DNA from 4 places in the Kitasatospora sp. NPDC057518 genome. Region 2 is predicted to be linked to each of the others. Evidence: riboswitches for the same ligand, from Rfam matches in the RefSeq annotation. Region 2 holds a riboswitch; each other region holds the start of a gene.

Region 1 (5,402 bases), on a different contig from region 2:
CGGAGCGGTGCGACATCATGCAGCGGTAGCCGTTGCGCTGGGCCAGCTCGACGGCGTCCAGGGTCTCGGTCAGCGAACCGATCTGGTTCACCTTCACCAGCAGCGCGTTGGCGGTGCCGGTCTCGATGCCGCGGGCCAGACGGGCCGGGTTGGTGACGAACAGGTCGTCGCCGACCAGCTGGACCTTGTCGCCCAGCTTGTCGGTCATGGCCTTCCAGCCGGCCCAGTCCGACTCGTCCAGCGGGTCCTCGATGGAGACCAGCGGGTAGGCGGCGACCAGCTCGGCGTAGTACTCGATGAGCTCGGCGGCGGTGAGGTCCTTGCCCTCGAACCGGTAGGCGCCGTCCTCGTAGAACTCGGAGGAGGCGACGTCCAGGGCCAGCGCGACGTCACGGCCGGGCACGTAGCCGGCCTTCTCGATGGCCTCGACGATGAGGTCCAGGGCCTCGCGGTTGGAGTCCAGGTTCGGGGCGAAGCCGCCCTCGTCGCCCAGACCGGTGGACAGGCCGCGCTCCTTCAGCACGCCCTTGAGCGTGTGGTAGACCTCGACGCCCCAGCGGACGGCCTCGGAGAAGGACTCCGCGCCGATCGGGGCGATCATGAACTCCTGGATGTCGACGTTGGAGTCCGCGTGCGACCCGCCGTTGAGGATGTTCATCATCGGGACCGGCAGGACGTGCGCGTTCGGGCCGCCCAGGTAGCGGAACAGCGGCAGGTCGCTGGCCTCGGAGGCGGCGTGCGCGACGGCCAGCGAGACGCCCAGGATGGCGTTGGCGCCGAGCGAGGACTTGTCCGGGGTGGCGTCCAGGTCCAGCATGGCCTGGTCGATCAGGCGCTGCTCGGTGGCGTCGTAGCCGACCAGCTCCGGGCCGATCTGCTCGATGACGGCCAGGACGGCCTTCTCGACGCCCTTGCCGAAGTAGCGGTTCTTGTCGCCGTCGCGCAGCTCCAGCGCCTCGAAGGCACCGGTGGAGGCACCCGACGGGACAGCGGCACGACCCGTGCTGCCGTCGTCGAGGCCGACCTCGACCTCGACCGTGGGGTTGCCGCGGGAGTCGAGGATCTCACGGGCTACGACGACATCGATGGACGGCACGAGGCATCTCCTTGCGAGAGCAGGGTCCGGTCTGACGGTGGTGCTGCCAGCAGGACGATTGCGGAGTCGTTACGACCAGAGCCTAACCGCCCGGGCTGCCGTGGCCGCGTCGGCCTCGGTCCCGTCTCACCGTGTGGCCCTGCTACCCACCGGTAGTTCACCTGCTTGTCCCAGCTTGTCCCACCGGAGCGGGCGAATGCGGACGAAGGGGACCGGTAGGACCGGCCCCCTTCGGACGGCGGGGTGGAGCGGCGTCGGCGCCGAGCGCTCCGGCGCGGTGGCGGGCGCCCCCGGCGGGCACCCCGGTCTCGGGGTGCTGCCGGCCGCGGGCACTCCCGGCGTCGGGCGGGGCGGCTCAGCCGAGGTGCAGGACCTGGCCGGGCATGATCAGGTTCGGGTCGCCGCCGACGGTGGAGTGGTTCTGCTCGTACAGCGCGCTCCAGCCGCCGGACACGCCCTGGGCGGCGGCGATGGTCGACAGGGTGTCACCGGCACGGACGGTGTAGTCGTGGCCGGCGGCCTGCGGGGCCTGCTGCGCGGCGCGCGGGGCGTACTGCGGCTGGGCGGCGGCCTGGCCGGCGTACTGCTGGTAGACGCTCTGGTGGCTGGTCCAGTACCAGCCACCGTTGTTCTGGTACCAGTACACCTTGGCGTCGGCGTCCCAGCCGGCCTTGCCGGAGAAGCCCGGGGTCTGCGGCTGCGCCTGCTGCTGCGGGGCGACCTGCTGGACCGGCTGCGCGGCGGGCTTCTGGGCCGGCTTCTGGGCGGCGGGCTTCTGCGCGACCGGCTTCTCGGCGGGCTTGGCGGCGGGCTTCGGGGCCTGCTGCTTGGGGGCGGACTGCGGCTTGGCGTCCGAGGAGGTGTCGACCGAGGCCGGGGCACCGCCCTTGGTCAGACCGGCCTTCTGGGAGCAGACCGGCCAGGCGCCCGGACCCTGCGAGGCCAGCACCTTCTCGGCGACCGAGATCTGCTGGGCCTTGCTGGCCTGGTTGGCCTGCGCCGCGTAGGCGGTGCCGCCGTACGCCTTCCAGGTGCTGGACGTGAACTGGAGGCCGCCGTAGAAGCCGTTGCCGGTGTTGATGCTCCAGTTGCCGCCGCTCTCGCACTGGGCGACGGAGTCCCAGGTGGAGGCCGGGGCGGCGGAGGCGCCGGTGGCGGTGAGGAGCGGCATCGCGAGTCCGACGCCGGCCACACCGGCGACGGCGATGGCCTTCTCGGCCTGGGTGCGACGACGGTGACGGCCAGTTCCAACGAACAGCATGAAGAGGTCCCTCTCCGTACGCCTGCGAGGTGAGCTGTCGGGTTCGGACCGGGAGGTGGCCCGGCCGCCGTACGCGGAAACGATTCCGCTCGGGCGGCTTCACCCCAAGCCGTGGGGAGACGGCAACAAACCTGGTTCCCCCGCCCCTGCCCAGGGTTCTGGTCGGTTTCCCGTGACGCGGCGGGCAGGATTCGGCGTTCCGCGTACGAGGTCCGCAGCTGCGAACTCCAGGGAGAGTAGACAGATCATCAGACCAATCACAAGCTCATATCACCGATATCACACAACAATTACGGCCCGTGTCCGATCGCCTACCAACAGCGGCGTTATGTCCGGATTGATGGGTGTTCACACCCCCGTCGGCGGGCGATCGGCGACCTCCCGTCAGCGTGATCTCAGCAGGTCGGAGGCGTCGAAGAGGCATCCGGAACGGGGTGCGGAGGGGCGTGCGGGGAACGGCTCTCCGGACTGAATTCCACCGGGAGTTCGCGCAGGCCACGCATGATCAGACCACCCCGCCAGCGCAGATTCTCCGGGCTTTCCGCGAGCCGCAGATCGGGCAGCCGGGAAAGCAGCGTGGCCAGCGCGGCACGCCCTTCGAGCCGCGCCAGCGGAGCGCCGATGCAGTAGTGGATGCCGTGCCCGAAGCCCAGGTGGGGGTTGTCCTTCCGGGCCAGGTCCAGGGTGTTCTCCGCCGCGAACCGGGCCGGGTCGCGGTCCGCCGCGGCCAGCACCACCAGCACCGGGTCGCCGACCGGGATGTCCACCCCGCCGATGGTCAGCGGACGGGTCGCGAACCGCCAGGTCGCCAGCTCCACCGGCCCGTCGTAGCGCAGGAGTTCCTCGATCCCGGTCTCCAGCAGCGCGCTCTCCCCGCGCACCACCGACTCCTGCAGCAGCCGGCGCTGCTCCGGATTGCGCAGCAGCGCGTAGGTGCCGTTGCCGATCAGGTTCACGGTGGTCTCGAAACCCGCGAACAGGAGGATGAAGGCCATCGCCGCGGCCTCGTTCTCGGTCAGGTGCTCACCGTGGTCGCCGGCCCGGATCAGGCCCGAGATCAGGTCGTCCCCGAGGTCCGCCCGCTTGCGGTGGATCAGCTCCAGCAGGTACGCCCGCATCCGCTTCACCGCCCGCCCCACGCCGCCGCGTTGGCCCCCGCCGTGGCGGATCATCATCCCGGCCCAGTCGCGGAAGTCGTCCTGGTCCTCGGCCGGCACCCCGAGCATGTCGCAGATCGCGTAGATGGGGAGCGGGAAGGCGAACTCGTGGATCAGGTCCGCCGAACCGCGCTGCGCGAAGCCGTCGATCAACCGGTCGGTGAGCTGCTGCACCCGCGGCTCGAACTCGGCCACCCGGCGCGGGGTGAACGCCTTCGACACCAGCCGGCGCAACCGGGTGTGGTCCGGCGGGTCGATGTTCAGCAGGTGGGTCATCAGGTCCGCCTGCCGCTCCCCCGGGATGCCCACCCGGCCGGTGCGGTGCGCCTGCCCGCTGTGGTGCGCCGGGTTCTTCGACAGCCGGCTGTCCGCGAGCGCCTGCCGGGCGTCCGCGTACCTGGTCACCAGCCAGGCCTCCACCCCGCTCGGCAGGGTGGTGCGGTGCACCGGGGAGTGCTCGCGCAACCAGGCGTAGGCGGGGTACGGGTCGGCGGCGAACTCCCAGGTGAACAGCTGCGGGGCGGGGGCGTCGGACGACGGGGCGGCGGGCCGGGCGGGGACGGGCTGAGCTGGCATGGACCGACCGTATCCGGTGCGACGGGCCCGCCCTCCCTCCGGCGGGGCGCCGCTTCCCCGCCACTCCTCCGCCGCGCTTCCGCGACCGGACGCGTCGGGCGCGCCAACACTCCGTGGCCGGTCCGTGGCCGTTCCGTGGACAGCTCTTGGCCGACTCTTGGCCGCGGGGCGGGCGTGAGCCTGGTCACCTGAGGGGTAATCCCTGTTGCGGAGGGTCAGGACGTGCCTACGATCCTCCGCAGTACGCGTGGGCGCCGGTGCGGTGTCGCCCACAGGGAGGAGCAGACCATGCGGGTCAGCGGGTCAGTCGTCGTCATCGCGGTCCTCGACGGCGGGTCGGGCGCGGGCCTCGCCCGCCGGTTCGCCGCCGCCGGCACCGCCGGAATGCTCATCGCCGACCAGTACGCCGGCATCGCCGAGGACCTCGCCGCCGAACTCGACCGGCCGGGCTGCCCCGTCGTCGGCGTCTGCGGCGACATCCGCCGCCCCAGCGACGTCGCCGCCCTCGTGGACACCGCCGAGAAGCACCTCGGGCCGATCGACCTGTTCGCCGTGGCCGGCCCCGACGGCGAGCGGATCATCTCGCTGGCGGACCTGCCCGACCACCTCGACCTGGAGCGGCTCGCCGAACTCGTCCTCCTCGTCGGCGAGGCCATCGGCGAACTCGTCCCGCCGCAGCGGCGCCCCGAGCGCACCGCCACGGCGGCCTGAGCGCCTACTCCCCGACCGGACCGAGGCCCTCGGCCGAGCGCACCGCGTCCCGGTAACCGCGCGCGGCCGACCGCAGCGCGGCGTCCACGTCCACCCCCGCGTCGTGCGCCCGCTGCACCACCGCGAGCAGCAGCCGGCCCGCCGAATCAGCCGTCAGCTCGGCCGGCAGCCCGTACGCCTCGTCCGGCACCCCCGTGAAACCCGCCCGGCGCACCCGCGACACCAGCTTCGCCGCGTACGCCAGCGAGGGCAGCCCGGCCGGCACGCCGTCCAGCACCGACTCGCGGTCCGCCTTCTCGGCCGCCTTCAGCTGCTCCCAGTTCGCCTCCGCCTCGGTGACGCCCTCGACCTCCACGTTCCCGAACACGTGCGGGTGCCGGTACATCAGCTTCTCGACGATGTCCCCGGCCACGTCGTCGACGGTGAACGGCTCCGTCGGGTGGTCCTCGGCGATCCGGGAGTGGAAGAACACCTGGAACAGGACGTCGCCCAGCTCCTCGCGCAGCGTCTCCCGGTCCCCCGCCTCGATCGCCTCGACCAGCTCGTACGCCTCCTCGACCAGGTACTTCACCAGGCTCTCGTGCGTCTGCTCGGCGTCCCA
Region 2 (5,402 bases):
GCCGAAGCAGAACATCGTGACCGCGACGGCGAAGCCGAGGATCGCCACCGGCAGGCCGGTGAGCGCGTAGCCGACCTCGCGGTAGTAGTACGCCGAGAACGGGGCCCGCCACAGGGCCGGCCGCCGCTCGGTCCGGCGGGCCCGGACGGGGCGCGGGTCGTCACCGCGACCGCCCAGAACGTCCCACTCCCGGTCCTCCACGCTGCGGCTGCTGCTCATGTTCCCGGCCCCCGGCCCCTCGTGCTGTCGTCTGTCGCTCGTTCGTCCCGCTGACTGCGTCCAGTCTGGTGGACGCGCCGCCCGGCCGTGATCCGGAGGCCTGGCGGATCCGGGGTGGGGTTAACCCCCCTCCACCCGGGCGGCCGGGCCCGGCCACTCCTCGGCGAGCAGCGTGAAGAGGTACGCGTCGGACCGGACGCCATCCCCGGAGCCGGCGGACCGGACCCCGCCCTCGGACCCGTCGGACCGAGGCCGCGCCTCCGGCCGGAAGCCCAGCCGGGTGAGCACCCGGCCGGGGGCCGGGTTGGCCGCGGCGGTCCGGGCGGTCAGCCGGTGCAGGCCCAGGGTGCCGAAGGCGAAGTCGCGGAGCAGGCCGACGGTCTCGCCCGCGTAGCCCCGGCCCCAGGACCCGCGGGCCAGCACGCACCCGAGGTCGGCGGCGCCGTGCCCGTCGAGGGTGAGCGCGGCCTGCCCGATCGGCGTCGCGTCCCCGGGCTCCTCGGCGTCGGCGAGCCTGGTGACGGCGAGCCGGTAGGTGTCCCGCTCCTCGGCCATCGCCTCCTCCAGGTAGAGCTCGATCTGGTCGGCGCAGTCCTCCCGGCCGCTCGGCCCGAAGGGCAGGTGGCGGGTGACCTCGGGGTCGCCGAACAGCGCGTGCAGCGCGTCCACCTCCTCCTCGGTGTGGTGGTACTCGCGGACGGCCAGGCGCGGGCCGGTGAGTCGTACGGGGACCATGGCTGCCGACCCTATCCCCGCCCGGCGGCTACCGTTCGGACTATGAACGACGAAGACCTGCGGCTCGCCCCGCGCACCAAGGCCGCCGACCTGCTCGCCTGGGCGGCCGAGCAGGGCCGCGCGCCGGTGGCCGAGGGGCCGCTGCGCGCGGTGCTGGCGCTGCTGGAGCTGGGCGAGGGCAGGATGCACGACGGCTGGCCCGAACTGACCTCCGACGCGGTGGAGCACCTGCTGTACGAGCGGCTCCACCTGTACGTCCAACCCGCGCCCGAGGAGGACCCGTTCGCCTACGGCGACGCCGTCCGGCTGCTGGTCGACCACCAGCGGGCGTCCCGGCGGCTGAACGCCAAGCGCCAGGAGCGGCTGCACGCGGAGGCCGAGTGGCAGGGCGAGGTCGCGGCCGGGCTGCTGCGCCGCGCCGACCTGGTGACCTGGCCCCGGCTGTACGCGCTGCTGCTGCACGCGTACGGGGTGGACGTCACGGACCCGGCGGCGGTGCGGGACTGGCTGGCCGGCTTCGGGGAGCTCCCGGAGGAGGAGCGGCTGGCCGCGTACGAGGCGCTGGCACCGGCCGGCTGGCTGGACGAGCCGGACGAGCAGGGCTGGGGCCCGGGCCGGGTGCTGTCGGTCGGCATGGCCACGGACGGCGCTCGGCGGCTGCTGGAGCAGGGCCTGATGCGGCGCAGCTACCGCAACCTGGCGGAGCTGACCGCGCTGGGGCGGCCGATGCCGGAGGAACTGGCCGGGGACTTCGGGCGGTTCGAGGAGGCGGCGGTCGAGGCGGCGCTCGACCTGTTCGGCGAGTGGACGGTGCCGGGGCTGCCGCGGCTGCTGGTGACGGAGTTCCCGGAGCTGGCGCCGGAGCCGGGCCAGGAGGAGATCGAGGCGTACCTGGCGCAGCTGCCCGCCGAGGAGTGAGACGCCACGGCGAAGCCCCCGGTCCGGTGCTGGTGCTCCGGGCCGGGGGCTTCGCGCTGGGTCCGCCCGGGCGGGTGCGTCAGGGGTTGAGGCCGCGCTGCTGGAGCCAGGGCTCCGGGTCGACCGGGGCGCCGCCGCCGGGGCGGACCTCCATGTGCAGGTGCGGGCCGGTGACGTTGCCGGTCGCGCCGACCTTGCCGATCTGCTGGCCGGCGGCGACCTTGCCGGAGCCCTTGGTGATCGCGGAGAGGTGGCAGTACCAGATCTCGGTGCCGTCGGGCAGGGTCTCGACGATCCGGTAGCCGTACGAGCCGGCCCAGCCGGCCGAGGTGATGGTGCCCTGGCCGAGCGCGTGGACCGGGGTGCCGGTGTCGGCGGCGAAGTCCAGGCCGGTGTGCAGGTTGGCCCAGTAGCGGGCGCTCTGGCCGTAGTGGGCGGAGAGCCGGTAGTCCGTCACCGGGAGGGTGAGGGCGGCGGCCTTGGCCCGCTCGGCCTCCTCGGCGGCGCGCTTGGCCTCGGCCTCCTTGGCGGCGGCCTTGGCCTCCGCCTCCTGGGCGGCCTGGAGCCGGGCGGTCTCCTCGGCGGCGGTGCGCTGGCTGTCGGCCTGGTTCTGGATGCGGGCGGCGAGCGCGAGGCCGGGGTCGGCGGAGAGGGCGACCGCCGTCTCGTCCGGGGCCTCGATGGCGGGGGCGGCGGCCGGGGTCGCCGAGGTGAAGCCGGTGGCACCCAGGGTGGCGGCGACGGCGGTGACGCCGAGCAGCGGGGAGGTTCCGCGGGTCTGACGCGGCATCCGGTGGCGGTTGGTCTCGGCCTCCGCGGCGAAGTCCTCCGGGCCGAAGGCCTCGGGGCCGTCCGGGCCGGGGTGGTCGAGGAGCTGGGTACCGGCTGCGAAGCCGGCCGGGTGTGCCGGGGTGTGCGTCGACGCCACGGAGGCGCGCTCCTTTCCTTCCTTCGCGCCTACCGGGTTAGCTGACGGGTTCGGAGCAGGAAGGTCTCCTACGGCCGGGCCGGAGCCCCGCCGATTCACCCCAAGGAACGTGGTTCCCCGGCTCCCTGACCTGCCCGGAGGCCGGTCGGTGGGATTAGGCGACGGCGCACGGTGCCGTCTGGGTACGGCGTTGACAACCGCGCTGCGTTATCAAACGTTAATCCTAGGAGGCTCTGATTCCAAGCCATCCGTTCGGAGCAGCCCCGCGGCAGGTGATCGGACGTCAACGAACGGTCCCTCATGCACGGCCCCATCTGAGTACGCCTACTCATGTGCGGCCCGGCCGGGCCGCAGCATCCTGACGCCATGAGCGCACCGATGCAGACCCGCACCACGGCCGCCTACTACCTCCAGGCCGTCCTGTCCTTCGCCCTGTCGGGCACCGCCCTCGCCGCGGGGATCATCTACCTGCCGGTCGGCGGGTGGACCCGGGCCTTCCTCGGACTCGGCCTCCTCTTCACGGTCAGCTCCGCGTTCACGCTGGCGAAGGTGATCCGGGACCGGCAGGAGTCCAACGACATGGTCACCCGGGTGGACCAGGCCCGGCTGGAGAAGCTGCTCAGCGAGCACGACCCGTTCAAGGTCGAAGGGGTCTGACCGCTCCCTTCCCCCTCTTCTCCGACGCCTCCGACGCCCGACCGCTTGACGGCTAAGGCTATTAGCCTTAGCTTTATGGCTATCGGCAGCAACGCCGATGCCCCGCACCGGCGGCCCGAGGAGGACCCCATGAACGGCACCATCACCCCGAGCACCCAGTACCTCACCGTCCCCGGCGGCCGGATCGCCTACGACGACACCCGGCAGGGCGACGGCACCCCGGTCGTCCTGCTCCCCGGCATGCTCGACAGCCGGGCCGCGTACCGGCACCTGCGCCCGCTGCTCGTCGCCGCCGGCCACCGGGTCGTCACCATGGACCTGCGGGGCTTCGGCGAATCCTCGATCACCTGGGACGACTACGGCCCCGCCGCCCTCGCCGGCGACGTCCTCGCCCTGCTCGACCACCTCGGCATCGAGCGCGCCGTCCTCGCCGGGAACTCGTACACCGGGGCCACCGTCGTCAAGGCCGCCGGGGACGCCCCCGAGCGGGTCGCCGGGATCGTCCTGCTCAACGCCTTCGTCGAGAACCCGCCGCAGGGCGCCCTGATGCGCGGCGCCATGGGCCTGATGGGCGCCGCCCTCGTCCACTGGCCGGCCGCCTGGGGCTTCTACCTGCGCCGGATGGCCTTCCCCGGCGCCAGGCCCGCCGACTTCGACGCGTACGTGGACGGGCTGGTCGCCGCGCTGCGCACCCCGGGCCGGAAGACCGCCACCCGCGGGTACGTCCACGGCGACTCGGCGCCGGTCGGCTGGACGGCCGCGGTGCGGTGCCCGGCCCTGGTCGTCATGGGCAGCAAGGACCCCGACTTCCCGAAGCCGGAGCTGGTCGCCGACCGGCAGGCCGCCGCGCTCGGCGCGCGGAAGGCGATGATCGAGGGGTCCGGGCACTACCCGATGGCCGACAACCCGGCGGCCACCGCGGACGCCCTGCTGCCGTTCCTCGCCGAGCTCGGCTGAGCCCCGCCCGTCCGCTGCCCGCCCCTGCCCGACCTGATCCGTACGGAGAGCCCGAACCCATGCCCCGCGTAGGACTGACCCCCGACCAGGTCGTCGACCACGCCCTCGCCCTCATCGACGAGCAGGGCGCCGAGGCCCTCACCCTGGCCTCCGTCGCCGCCCGGGCCGGGGTCGCCACCCCCTCGCTGTACAAGCACGTCAGCGGCGGCCTCGCCGAACTGCGGCGGCTGATCGCCGTCCGGGTCACCGGGGACCTCGCCGACCGGCTGGCCGGGGCGGCCGTCGGACGCAGCGGGGACGACGCCGTCGCCGCCGTGCTGCGCGCCTACCACGCGTACGCCACCGAGCACCCGCACCGCTACAACGCCCTCCCCCAGGCCCCGCAGCCCGACGACGACCTGGCCCGGGCGGCCGCCCGGCTCGTCGGCGTGATCATCGCCGTGCTGCGGGAGTACGGGCTCGACGGCCCCGAGGCGGTCCACGCCGCCCGCACCGTGCGCTCCGTCGCCCACGGCTTCGCCTCCCTCACCACGGCCGGCGCCTTCCAGCTCACCGAGGACCTCGCCACCACCCAGGACCGCCTCATCGCCACCCTCACCACCGGCCTCCGCGCCTGGCCCGCGTAAGCGGCCGGCCCCGCACCGGGCACTGCGCGGGAAGTCGGCCCGGCCGACTTCCCACGGTGGCGGTGGTGCTGGTGCGGCGCTTCGGTCGGCCTTCGCCGGTAGGGGAAATGGGGTATCAAGGACCAGTGCCCCTGGAGCCCGCCGGCAGTCCGACCGCGCGCAGTGCGATGCGCTGCGTGCGGCTGCTGCTGGGCTGCACCAGCGCGGCCGAGCTGCTCGGCACCGTCCTGGCCGAGGGCCCGAGCTGGATCACCGGCGAGGGGTCCGCGCTGTACCTGCTGGACTCCGCCGGGATGCTCCGGCTGACCGCCTCGCACGGGCTGCCGGACTGGGCGCACGAGCGCTACAGCGTGGTCGACCCG
Region 3 (5,402 bases), on a different contig from region 2:
CAGTTCTGCACTCCACGCACCAGGATGCACGTGCATTCGGCGCTTGCATATGCCAATAGTGCGACTGCACGTGAATCGACTCTTGCATCTGCAGTGAGCGCACACCACCATGGTGCACGTGCACCTGCACATCCCTGGCAATCCCGCGGGCTCCGCGTCGACCCCACGCGCGACTCCGTGCACCGACCCGACGGCGTCCCCCGCGTCATCGGGCGTTCGAGTGCGCGCGCGCCTGGTCGAGGGGGCGGCCGAGCGGCCGAGCGAGTCGGAGGTGACCGGCATGACCCCGGCGGGTCCAGCCGTGTCCGCCCCCTTATGGGAGGAGCTCTTCATGAGCACCGGTACGGCTTTGGCGGTTGACCCCCATGTGGTCACCTGTACGCTCGCTCCTCGCTTCGAAGCCGTCAGAACCGCGCGGGACTTCGCTCGGAGCACGCTCCAGCTCTGGGGCCTGACGGAACTGTTCGACGACGTCGCGCTGGTGGCCTCGGAACTCGTGACCAACGCGCTCCGGCATGCGATCGGCGCACGGCCCGACCCGTCGGGCGGCGCCCTGGGCGAGTACGACTTTCCCATGAAGCCGACCGCGGACGGCCGGCTGCCGATCCGAATAAGCCTGGTGCACCGCGCACCCCAGGTGGTCTGCGCGGTGAGCGATCCGAGCAGCACCGGCCCGGTCGCCCGGGAGGCCGACTTCGTCGCCGAATCGGGCCGCGGGCTGCACCTGGTGGAGTCGTTCAGCCGCTCCTGGGGCTGGCACCCGCTGGGCAGCGGCAAGGTGGTCTGGGCGATGTTCGAGGCCGAGTCGGTCGGCGGTTCCCCGCTGGACGGACACCCCGGGCTCGGCGGCCGCTCACCGCTCGACGGTCCCGTCGACGTCGGCGGACGGCATCGACGCTCGGCCTAGGACGGGCCCCGCGCTCCGAGCGGGTCCTGCACTCCCAGCGAGCCCCGTGCTCCGAGCGGGCCCGGCGTTCCGGACGAGCCCTGACCCCGGGACAGACCCTGCGCTCCGGAGGAGCCCCGCCTTCGGGACGGACCCCGCACCGGACGGCGCGCGGCCGGTCGACGGACACCCCGGGAGGACCGCACCCCGGGCGCTTCCAGCAGGCCCCGTCGAGAGCCTCCGGCACCACGGAACCGCGAGCGGCTCAGCGCGGCCGGGCGGGCCGGGCGGCCGGACGGATCCGGGAGAGGCCTCCGGAGCGAAGACATCCGGAGGAGACAAAGACAAAGGCCGTCGTGGTGTCGGCACCCACGACGGCCCCCCGATGATGGAGCACGGCGGCCGGTCAGACCGCCAGGTGGTCGAACTCCCCGTCCTTCGCCCCCAGCAGCAGGGCGGAGATCTCGGCCCGGGTGTAGATGAGGGCGGGGCCGTCCGGGAACCGCGAGTTGCGCATCGCCACATCGCCGCCCGGCAGGGCCGCGAACTCGACGCAGTTGCCCTGGGAGTTGCTGTGCCGGCTCTTCTGCCAGACCACCCCCTGGAGATCGGCGGCGGCCATCCCGTTGTAGGTGTCGTACGAGCCGTGCGTGTCCTGCGAGTCGTGCATAGAAATCTCCCGAAGAGCTCCGGAGTTGTCGTCCAGCGCGGCGCCCCCGGCACCGCCGAAACGAACGGACCGGCCCCGTACCGGTCCGGCACAACGCCTCACTTGACGTGATGATAGCCGCAGTGCACGTGCATCAGCACGGGACATTGCAGGTGCACGAGGCCTTTTACCCGCAGCCGCGAACTCTTCACGGGCCCTTCCCCTGACGGTACGTAAACGGACATAGCCGATGAATCGTCGAGCCCGCGATAACCGGCCGTGAGCACCTCCCCGCTGAATGTTGATCTTCGAATGCCGGGAGTCGCCCGCCCGTGACCCTCCGTCAAGCCGGGCTCATGCTGTGAGACATCTCACGCGCCCCGGGTGCAACGCCCGCCCCCTCGGATCGCGTCGGGACAAGCACCGGCCACCACGCGGGGGTTGGGCGAAGAATGTCCGGATTGTAGGCAAAGCGCCCGGACCGGCGCCGGAGACGCACCGGGTCCGTACCGCGAGCACGCGAAACCCGTACGGCAGCCGACTGCAAGCCGGACGGGCCGATGTCCTACGATCTCCGGCATGAGCACCGCAGCCATTCCGGGCGCGCCACTGCCCGTCCGTACTCCAGGCTCCCGTGCGCGGGGGCGCCACCGTCGTCCCGAGCGCCCCGAGATCCCGGCCGGCGCCCCGGCCCTGGTGCTCGCCGTGCCCGCGACCGCCGGGCCCGAGTCCCGCTCGGTCGTCGAGGAGCTGCTCTCGATCGTCCGCACCGAGCAGAACGGCGTCCAGACCGCCGTCGGCTACCTCCCCGGTGACGGTGCGGCGGGCGCGAGCGGCGAGGACCGCACCGTGGCCGAGCTGCTGGCCCTGGCCGCCGAGGCCGGGCGGCCCATGCCCGTCCTGGTGCCACTGGTGCCCGGCCCGCACACCTTCCTGACCGGGCTTCACGCGCTCGCCGCCGAGTACGGCGCGCCCGTCACCGACCCGCTGGGCCCGCACCCGCTGCTGGCCGAGGCCGTGCACGTCCGGCTCTCCGAGGCCGGGCTGGCCCGGGCCGACCGCGCCCGACTGTTCGCCATCGCGACCGCCGCGGACGGCGTGGTGCTGACCACCGTCGGCGGCGAGGACGCGGCCGCCGCGGCCGGCATCACCGGCGTGCTGCTGGCCGCCCGGCTGGCCGTGCCGGTCGTCGCCGCCGCGCTCGACGTGCCCGGCTCGGTGGCCGCGGCCGTCAACCACCTCAAGGACACCGGCTCGCAGCGCCCGGCGCTGGCCCCGCTGGTGATCGGCCCGGAGGCGGACTCCGAGCTGCTCGCCACCGCCGCCGAGGAGACCGGCTGCCCGTCGGCCGCGCCGCTGGGCGCCTACCCGTCGGTCGGCCAGCTGATCGCCTCCACCTACCTGGCCGCGCTGCCCACGCCGTCCCCGGAGGACCTGGCGCGGGCCGAGGCGGAGGCGGCGGCCGCCGCCGAGGCCGAGGGGGTCGTGGAGGGCTCCCGTGGCGCCCACGCGGCCGCCGAGGGGCCTGGCGGACGATAAGGACACCGCGCGCGGGTTCGCGCGCACCGAAGGGCCCGGAACGGATCGCGTTCCGGGCCCTTCCGCGTACTTCCCCCCACCCCGTCCGTCCCGTACGGGAGTCACCCGGCAATGAAGGGGAATGTCCGTTCTGGCGCTATTTGAAAGGAAATAGGGAGCGCGGATTCACATGCTCCGATCGCGACCGCTCCCCCACCCGCCGGAGTGCGCCACTCCGCGATTCGACACACCGTCACGCCACTCCTGAGGCGGAGCCAGTTGTCGGCTTCCACAACAGCATTGCCTGAAAACGATCATTTACGATCATGGTGAGTGGCAATTTTGGCAGTTTCCACTAAACCGTGATGCACATCACAGTGGTTTGCAGTTTGAACTTAAGTCTGATTAACGTGCTCCCCGTTCGTGACCACACGAACCCGGTCATCCGCAACGCCGAGTCCTGCCGTCGGATGTCCTGGAAGCGCGAAAACGCACCACGGCAGGAGCGGGGGACCCACAGGTAAGTCGCCCCGGACCGCTCTCCGGAACGGTCCAGGGCTAGGGGTGAAGCCGTGCTCACCGCACGGCCGGGCAACTCCAGCCCGAATCCGACAGCTCACCTCGCAGGCGTGGGAGAGGACCACGTCTTCATGCTGCCCACCAACGGCACCCGTCTGTCCGGCCGTACCCGTCGCGTGATCGCCGCCCTCGGCGTCGCGGGCGTCGGCCTCACCGTCCCCTGCCTCACCACCGGCACCGCCTCGGCCGCCTCCGTCGCCACCTGGGACAAGGTCGCCCAGTGCGAGAGCGGCGGCAACTGGAGCATCAACACCGGCAACGGCTTCTACGGCGGCCTCCAGTTCACCTCCAGCACCTGGTCCGCCTTCGGCGGCACGGCCTACGCGGCCCGTGCCGACCTGGCCACCAAGGACCAGCAGATCGCCGTCGCCGAGAAGGTCCTCGCCTCGCAGGGCCCCGGCGCCTGGCCGGTCTGCTCGGTCCAGGCCGGGCTCACCAAGGGCGGCGCCGCGGCCGCCGTTGACACCTCGGCGGGTTCGACCGCCGCCAAGCCCGCCGCGCCCGCCCAGAGCGCCAAGCCGGCCGCTCCGGCCGCGAAGCCCAGCGCCAAGCCCGCGCAGCCGCAGACCCCCGCCGCGAAGCCCGCCGCGCCCGCCCAGGGCGACGCACAGGCCTCCACCGACTCCGCCGCCTCCGGCAACCGGAGCGACTGGGTGCAGAAGCGCCAGCAGCAGGCCCAGGGCGGCGACTACACCGTCGTCGAGGGCGACTGGCTGTCCGCGATCGCCGACCAGCACAAGGTGCAGGGCGGCTGGCAGCGGCTGTACGACCTCAACCGCGGCACCCTGACCGAGGGTCCGGACACCATCTACCCGGGCCAGCAGCTTTCCTTCGGCGGCAACGGCCAGGCCCGGGCCGGCCAGTCCTCCGCCGGCACGTCCGGCTCGGACTTCACCTGGTTCGACCGCTCGCAGAAGTCCGGCCAGTCCGCGAACGGCGGTGCCGTGAACGCCCAGCCGACCGCGCAGCCGGAGGCCCCGGCCGCCAAGCCGTCCACCAAGCCGGCCGCGAAGCCCGCCACCAAGCCCGCTCCGCAGCCCCAGGCCCAGACGCAGACCCAGACCCAGGCGCCGGCCGCGACCGGCAGCATGGCCGCCGCGGTCTCCTTCGCCGAGTCGAAGGTCGGTCAGGCGTACGTCTACGGCGGCACCGGCAACGGCGGCTGGGACTGCTCCGGCCTGACCCAGGCCGCGCTGCGCGCCGCGGGCATCTCCGTCCCGCGCGTCGCCGCCGACCAGGCCGCCGCCAGCACCCACGTCTCGCTGGACAGCCTCCAGGCGGGCGACCTGCTGTTCTGGTCCAACAACGGCAAGGACTCCGGCGTCTACCACGTCGCGATCTACGTCGGCAACGGCAAGTACGTCGAGGCCGCCAACCCGAGCTCGGGTGTCCGCGAGCAGAGCATCGCCAACTGGGCCCCGGACTTCGCCGGCCGGGTCTGAGGACGGCGCACGGTCCACGGTCCACGGCTGACGGACCTCCGGTAACAGCTGACGGGTAACAGATAACAGCTGACAGCTTTCAACATCTGTCAGCTGTTATCCGTCAGCTGTCGGCCGTCGTCCGAACGCTGACCGCCCACCACCCCCGGGGAGAGTCTGGTCGCTCCTCCCCGGGGGTTCCGGCGTTCCCGGGGCCCCGGCGTGCCCGACCGTTCCCGACCGCGGTTCCGCCCCGTTCCGTGGTGGATCGCCGCCCCAGCGGGCATGCTGCTGCTCTGCACCCGAGGAGGAGTCACATGGCCCAGGTCACCGTCACCCTCGACGCGAA
Region 4 (5,402 bases), on a different contig from region 2:
CTGGTCGGGTCCCGCGGCCGGCCCGACCACCAGGCAGTGCGCGCCCGGCGAGGACCGGAGCGGCCCGAAGTCCCACGGCGCGGGCGGCCCGGACGCGCTCTCCTCGCGCTCGACCCGCCAGCCGTCCCCGGCCCGCACCAGCCCGATCCGGCGCGGGTACACCACCGGGTGCTCGTCGTACCCGGCGATCCGCACCGCCAGGTCGGCGGCGGCGGTCACCCGCTCCCCGCCGGCGGCGCCGAGCACCAGGTTGCGGTACCCGGCCTCGGCCACCGGCAGCCCGGCCCAGGGCGGGGCCGAGCGCGCCCGCTCCGCCAGCGCGGCGGCCACCTCGGCGCGCCGGTCCACCGGCCGCGCCGCGGGCGCCGGCGGGGCGGCCGGCGGCAGCGACAGCTGGGCCAGCCCGCCGGCCGCGAGCAGCAGCGCGCCCCGCCGGGACAGCACGCGGCGGGGGCGACGTATGGCGGCGGGTCCGGCGGGGCCGGACGGCGGGGCGCTCAGAGCCGGACCACCCCGGAGACCGGCATGGCGGTGACGCTCTCGTAGCGGACCCTGGCGCCCGGGCGGGGGGCGTGCACGATCACGCCGCCGCCGGCGTACATGCCGACGTGGTGCATGTCCCGGTAGAAGATCACCAGGTCTCCCGGTCGCGCTTCGGACAGGCTGATCCGCTGCCCGGCGTACGCCTGGGCCTGCGAGGTGCGCGGCAGGGTCACTCCGGCCTGCCGCCAGCTGTAGTACATCAGACCGGAGCAGTCGAACGCGTGCGGGCCGGTGGCCCCGTAGACGTACGGGGAGCCGATCATCCGCACCGCGGCGGCCAGCGCGGCCGCCCCGCGCTCGGAGGCGGGCGGGGCGGTGCCGAGGTCCAGCCGGTCGGTGCCCCGGGTGGCGCGCTGCTCGGCGTCCCGGGCGTCCTGGACCGCCAGCCGGGCCCGCTCGACGGCGCCCAGGCCGTTCAGCAGCTTCTGCGCCCCGGCCAGCCGCTGCTGGACCTGCTGTTTGCTGTCGGCGAGCGAACGCCGGGTCCGGTCCAGCTCGGCGAGCTTGTCGGCCGCCTCGGTGCGGCGCTGGTCGAGCCGGCGCTGGCGGGTGATCAGCTCGTGCAGGGTCTCCTGCTGGCGCACGGCGGCCTGGCCCTGGGTGCGGGCGCGGGCCAGGTAGCCCTCCGGGTCGGGCGAGAGGATGAGCTGGGCGGTCTGGGTCATCCCGCCGCCGCGGTACTCGGCCCCGGCCACCATCGCCAGGTCGCCGCGCAGCCCGTTGAGCTGGTCCTGGGCGAGGGCGATCTCGCCCTGGAGGATCGTGGTCTCGCCCTGGAGCCGCCGCTGGGCCTCCTGCGCGGCGTTGAACCTCTCGGACGCCTGCTCGGCCTCGTCGTACAGCTGCTCGACCTGCGTCTTGACGTCCTGACGGTCGCCCGGGTCGGGGCTGGCGGGGGCCGCCTGGGCGCTGCCTCCGGTGGCCGCGCCCAACGCGGTGGCGGCGGCCGCGGTCAGCACCAGCGCCCGGGTGAGCAGTTGGGAACGGCGGTGCACGGGCATGGCGGCAGCGGCTCCAATCCTGCGGCGCGGCCCCCGCCGCCGCACCGGGACGGGCGGCCGTCGAGCGGGAGTCCGGTGGCAGACGTTAGCGAGTCCGGGCAAGCGAGTCCAAACCCCTCCCAACCCGAATATTCACTCCCCAATCGGACATCAGATCGAGCCGCCGGAAAAGCCGCAGGCCCGGCCTCCCCTGGGGGAGACCGGGCCTGGAGACGTCCGAGCGGGGATCAGACCCGCACGATGCCGGTCAGCGGCATGTTGGTGACCGCCTCGTAGCGCACCGACGCGCCCGGCTTGGGGGCGTGCAGCACCTGGCCGTTGCCGGCGTAGATGCCGACGTGGTGGGCGTCGGTGTAGAAGATCAGCAGGTCGCCGGGCTGGGCCTTGGAGAGGTCCGTCCCGAGCCGGGTGCCGGCCGAGGCCTGCGCCTGCGAGGTGCGCGGCAGCGACACGCCGGCCTGGTTGTACGCCCAGACCATCAGACCGGAGCAGTCGAAGGAGCCCGGGCCGGTGGCGCCCCAGACGTACGGGCTGCCGATCTTGGAGGCGGCGGCGGACAGCGCGGCGGCACCGCGCGAGCTGCCGGGGGCCACGTTCACCGGAGCGGTGGTCGTGGGGGCCGAGAGGCTGCCGCGGCTGTTGTCGCGGGAGGCGCGGTCGGCCTGCTGCTGCTGGGCCTGGGCGGCGTCGGCCTTGGCCTTGGCCTCGGCGGCGGCCTTCTCCTCGGCCTGGCGCAGCGCCTGGCGGTCCTGCTCGGTCAGCGTGTTGAGCAGGTCCTGGGCCGCCTTCAGCTTGCCCTGGACCTCGTCCTTGGAGGCCTTCAGCTGCTGGGTGGTCGACTCCAGCTCGGCGAGCTTGCCCTGGGCCTCGTTGCGGTCCTGGTCGAGCTTGCGCTGCTGCTCCTGGAGCTCCTTCAGCTGACCCTTCTGGGTGCTGCCGGCCTGGTTCAGCGCGTCGGCCTGGCTGAGGAAGCTGTCCGGGCTGGAGGAGAACATCAGCTGGACGGTGGGGGATATCCCCCCGTTGCGGTACTGCTCGCCGGCGATCTCGGCGAGGCCGCCCTGGAGCTCGGTGACCTGGGCCTGCTGACGGGCCACCTGGTCCTGCAGGCCGGAGACCTGCTTCTCCAGGTCCTGCTGCTTGGCCTGGGCGGCGTTGTAGTTCTCGGTCGCGACCTCGGCCTGCTCGTTGAGCTGGTCGACCTGCCCCTTGACCTGTTCCTTGGTCGGCTGCGGGTCCGCGTGGGCACCCTGCGCGGAGAGGACGACGGCTGCGGCGGCGACGCCGGTCAGGATCGAGACCCGGGCGCGGCCGGCGGGCTTGGGACGACGATGGGACGCCACGAAGGCGGACTCCTTCTTCCTACGGCCGCCTACCGGGTGAGCTGACGGGTTCGGGCCGGAAGCATGCCCTACGACGCCTCACGGCCGTTCCACCGGCCGACCTGGCGCCGATTCACCCCGGAGGAACGTGGTTCCCCGGCTCCGCTCCGCAGCGCCCCCTACCACTGGGCTCCCCTGTCGGACAGTCGCTTCGACCTGTCCCGCTGCCTTGCGAACTCGACGGTAACCACCGCCGCCACCCTGGCTGGGCGATCGACAGTGCGGTGGTTCGGAGCATGACCCTAGTAACTGAACCGTGATCGGTTCAAATCCTTGTCAGAAAAAAGACAGAAGATTACCCAAGTTCCTTTGTGAAAATGACCGATGGTGACCATTGACGCACATAAGGCTGATCGGTTCTCACCATGTGGTCGTCGAAGGGCCGGAAACCCGAAACGCCACCCCGAACGGGGGTGGCGCTTTTCACAGGCCCCCGCGGGAGCCTCCCGGGCGTGTCGGTCCGTCAGACCCGGCGGATGGTGTTGATCGACATCGCGTCGGCCTTCATCACCTTCACCACGTCACCGGTGTGCGGCGCGTGGACCACCATGCCGTTGCCGATGTACATCCCGACGTGGTGCATGTCGGGGCCGTAGATCACCAGGTCGCCCGGCTGGGCCTGGTCCAGCGAGGGGATCCGGGTGCCGTAGTGGCCCTGCTCCTGCGAGGTGCGCGGCAGCGAGACGCCCGCCTGCCCGTACGCCCAGACCATCAGGCCCGAGCAGTCGAAGGTGGTCGACCCGGTGGCGCCCCACACGTACGGCGAGCCCTGCTTGCTCATCGCCTTGGCCAGCGCCGTGGCCGCGTAGCCGCTGGCCGGCGGCAGGCTGCCGAGGTCGACCCGGTCGCTGCCGCGCGAGGCGCGGTCGTCCTGCGCCTGCTGGGCCCGCAGCGCGGCGCGGTCGGCGGAGCTCAGCGAGTTCAGCAGGTCCTGGGCGGCCTTCAGCTTGGTGTTGACGTCCGACTTGGCCTGGTTCAGGTCCTTGGTGGTGGTGTCCAGCGAGGCGAGCACGGCGGCCGCCTCGGTCTTCTCCTGGTCCAGCCGGCGCTGCTGGTCCAGCAGCCCCTTGAGCGCCTCGGCCTGACTGGTGCTGGCCTGCTGGACGGTGGAGGCCTTGTCCAGGTAGCCGGACGGGTCCGAGGAGAGCATCAGCTGGACGGACGGGTCGATGCCGCCGCTGCGGTACTGCTCGCCCGCCACCTCGGCGAGGCCGCCCTGGAGCTGGGTCATCTGCTCCTGGCCGCGGGCCACCTGGTCCTGCAGCTGGTCGGCCTGCTTCCGCAGCTGGTCGGCCCGCTCCTTGGCGCCGTTGTACTTCTCGGCCGCCTGCTCCTGCTCCTCCTGGAGCTGGTCGATCTGCGCCTTGACGTCCGTCTTGTTCGGCTGCGGCGCGGCGTGCGCGGCCACCTGGGCGGAGAGGGCGACCGCGGTCGCAGCGGCCGCGGTGAGCACGGAGATCCGTGCGCGGCTCGGCTGCTTGGGACGGCGGTGGGAGGCCAAGGGACCGGCTCCTTCTTCCAACGGGCTCACCTGATGGGATGAGATTCCGGAAAATAGGTTTGACGCCAGACCCTAGTGAAGATCTATCCGTTTTGCCACTCCCCCGAAGGCGTGAACTCCGGTCCCCACACTGACTTCACCGGACTCGCACAACACTCCGAAACAGGCCCTGACCAGGCATCATGCGAACCTCCCCGGGTTCAGGGCCGGGCCAGCCGGTTCAGCAGCAGCACCGACGCCACGGGGCGCGCGCCCGCCTTCCGCACGCCCTCCGCGACCTCCCGGTCGGTGGACACCACCACCACCGGACGGCCCTGCGGCTCGGCCCGCACCAGACGGCGGATCAGCTCGTCGGCCGTCTCCCCGGTCCGGCTGAACCGCACCCGGACCCCGCGCGGTGGCGCCATGATCACCGGGACGTCCAGGTCCTGCCCGTCGAACACGCAGGTGACCTCCGCCTGGGTCCGCTGGGCCAGCATCGCCAGCCCGCCCAGCAACCGGATCCGCTGCTGCTCCAGCGGCAGCGTCGGATAGCCGGTCTTGGTCACGTTGTAGCCGTCCACCACCAGGTGCACCTGGGGGATCGCCAGCAGCTGGTCCAGCAGCGCCGGATCGTCCTCGGCCAGCCCGCGCCGGGCCACGTCGTGCGGCGAGGCCGCCCCCGGCACCACCGCCTCCACCAGGTCCGCCGGGCGGATCTGGGCGACCGGCAGCGCCAGCTCCCGCTGGAGCCCCTGGGCCGACTGCAGCACGGTGTCCAGCAGCAGCCGCAGCCGCATGTCCTCGACGCTGCGCCCCTCGCGGGCCGAACGGCGGCCCTGCTCGGCCGCGTTCTCCAGCTCCAGGACCCGGTGCCGGAGCCGGCGCGCCTCGCTCTCGGCCGCGCCGCGCTCGGCCGCGGCCTGCGCCTTCAGCGCGTCCAGCTCGCCGGCCACCCGGCGGGTCTCGGCCTGCGCCCGGCGGGTGTCGCTCTCC

The links. A riboswitch is a leader RNA that binds a small molecule or an ion and turns the genes downstream of it on or off. The one in region 2 is predicted to bind cyclic di-AMP.
Region 1: it holds a riboswitch for cyclic di-AMP, as region 2 does, so the genes downstream of both, ACFU7Z_RS14995 (transglycosylase family protein) here and ACFU7Z_RS08490 (M23 family metallopeptidase) in region 2, are expected to answer to the same signal.
Region 3: it holds a riboswitch for cyclic di-AMP, as region 2 does, so the genes downstream of both, ACFU7Z_RS17345 (transglycosylase family protein) here and ACFU7Z_RS08490 (M23 family metallopeptidase) in region 2, are expected to answer to the same signal.
Region 4: it holds a riboswitch for cyclic di-AMP, as region 2 does, so the genes downstream of both, ACFU7Z_RS05495 (NlpC/P60 family protein) here and ACFU7Z_RS08490 (M23 family metallopeptidase) in region 2, are expected to answer to the same signal.

The regions. Positions count from the first base shown of each region.
Region 1 covers NZ_JBHVEU010000118.1:15,072-20,473, reverse strand. The annotation lists gene eno (phosphopyruvate hydratase) at 1-1,096, opposite strand, end outside; gene ACFU7Z_RS14995 (transglycosylase family protein) at 1,452-2,357, opposite strand; cyclic di-AMP (ydaO/yuaA leader) riboswitch at 2,363-2,531, opposite strand; gene ACFU7Z_RS14990 (cytochrome P450) at 2,753-4,090, opposite strand; gene ACFU7Z_RS14985 (SDR family NAD(P)-dependent oxidoreductase) at 4,379-4,801, shown strand; gene ACFU7Z_RS14980 (MazG family protein) at 4,806-5,402, opposite strand, start outside.
Region 2 covers NZ_JBHVEU010000055.1:7,734-13,135, reverse strand. The annotation lists gene ACFU7Z_RS08505 (sensor domain-containing protein) at 1-219, opposite strand, end outside; gene ACFU7Z_RS08500 (GNAT family N-acetyltransferase) at 340-954, opposite strand; gene ACFU7Z_RS08495 (hypothetical protein) at 997-1,872, shown strand; gene ACFU7Z_RS08490 (M23 family metallopeptidase) at 1,952-2,800, opposite strand; cyclic di-AMP (ydaO/yuaA leader) riboswitch at 2,813-2,971, opposite strand; gene ACFU7Z_RS08485 (YiaA/YiaB family inner membrane protein) at 3,167-3,457, shown strand; gene ACFU7Z_RS08480 (alpha/beta fold hydrolase) at 3,533-4,414, shown strand; gene ACFU7Z_RS08475 (TetR/AcrR family transcriptional regulator) at 4,474-5,040, shown strand; gene ACFU7Z_RS08470 (SpoIIE family protein phosphatase) at 5,166-5,402, shown strand, end outside.
Region 3 covers NZ_JBHVEU010000147.1:262-5,663, reverse strand. The annotation lists gene ACFU7Z_RS17360 (ATP-binding protein) at 332-907, shown strand; gene ACFU7Z_RS17355 (DUF397 domain-containing protein) at 1,293-1,556, opposite strand; gene ACFU7Z_RS17350 (hypothetical protein) at 2,115-3,074, shown strand; cyclic di-AMP (ydaO/yuaA leader) riboswitch at 3,526-3,696, shown strand; gene ACFU7Z_RS17345 (transglycosylase family protein) at 3,683-5,074, shown strand; gene ACFU7Z_RS17340 (hypothetical protein) at 5,371-5,402, shown strand, end outside.
Region 4 covers NZ_JBHVEU010000032.1:9,030-14,431, forward strand. The annotation lists gene ACFU7Z_RS05485 (hypothetical protein) at 1-444, opposite strand, end outside; gene ACFU7Z_RS05490 (C40 family peptidase) at 498-1,544, opposite strand; gene ACFU7Z_RS05495 (NlpC/P60 family protein) at 1,772-2,887, opposite strand; cyclic di-AMP (ydaO/yuaA leader) riboswitch at 2,898-3,051, opposite strand; gene ACFU7Z_RS05500 (C40 family peptidase) at 3,390-4,427, opposite strand; gene ACFU7Z_RS05505 (NYN domain-containing protein) at 4,628-5,402, opposite strand, start outside.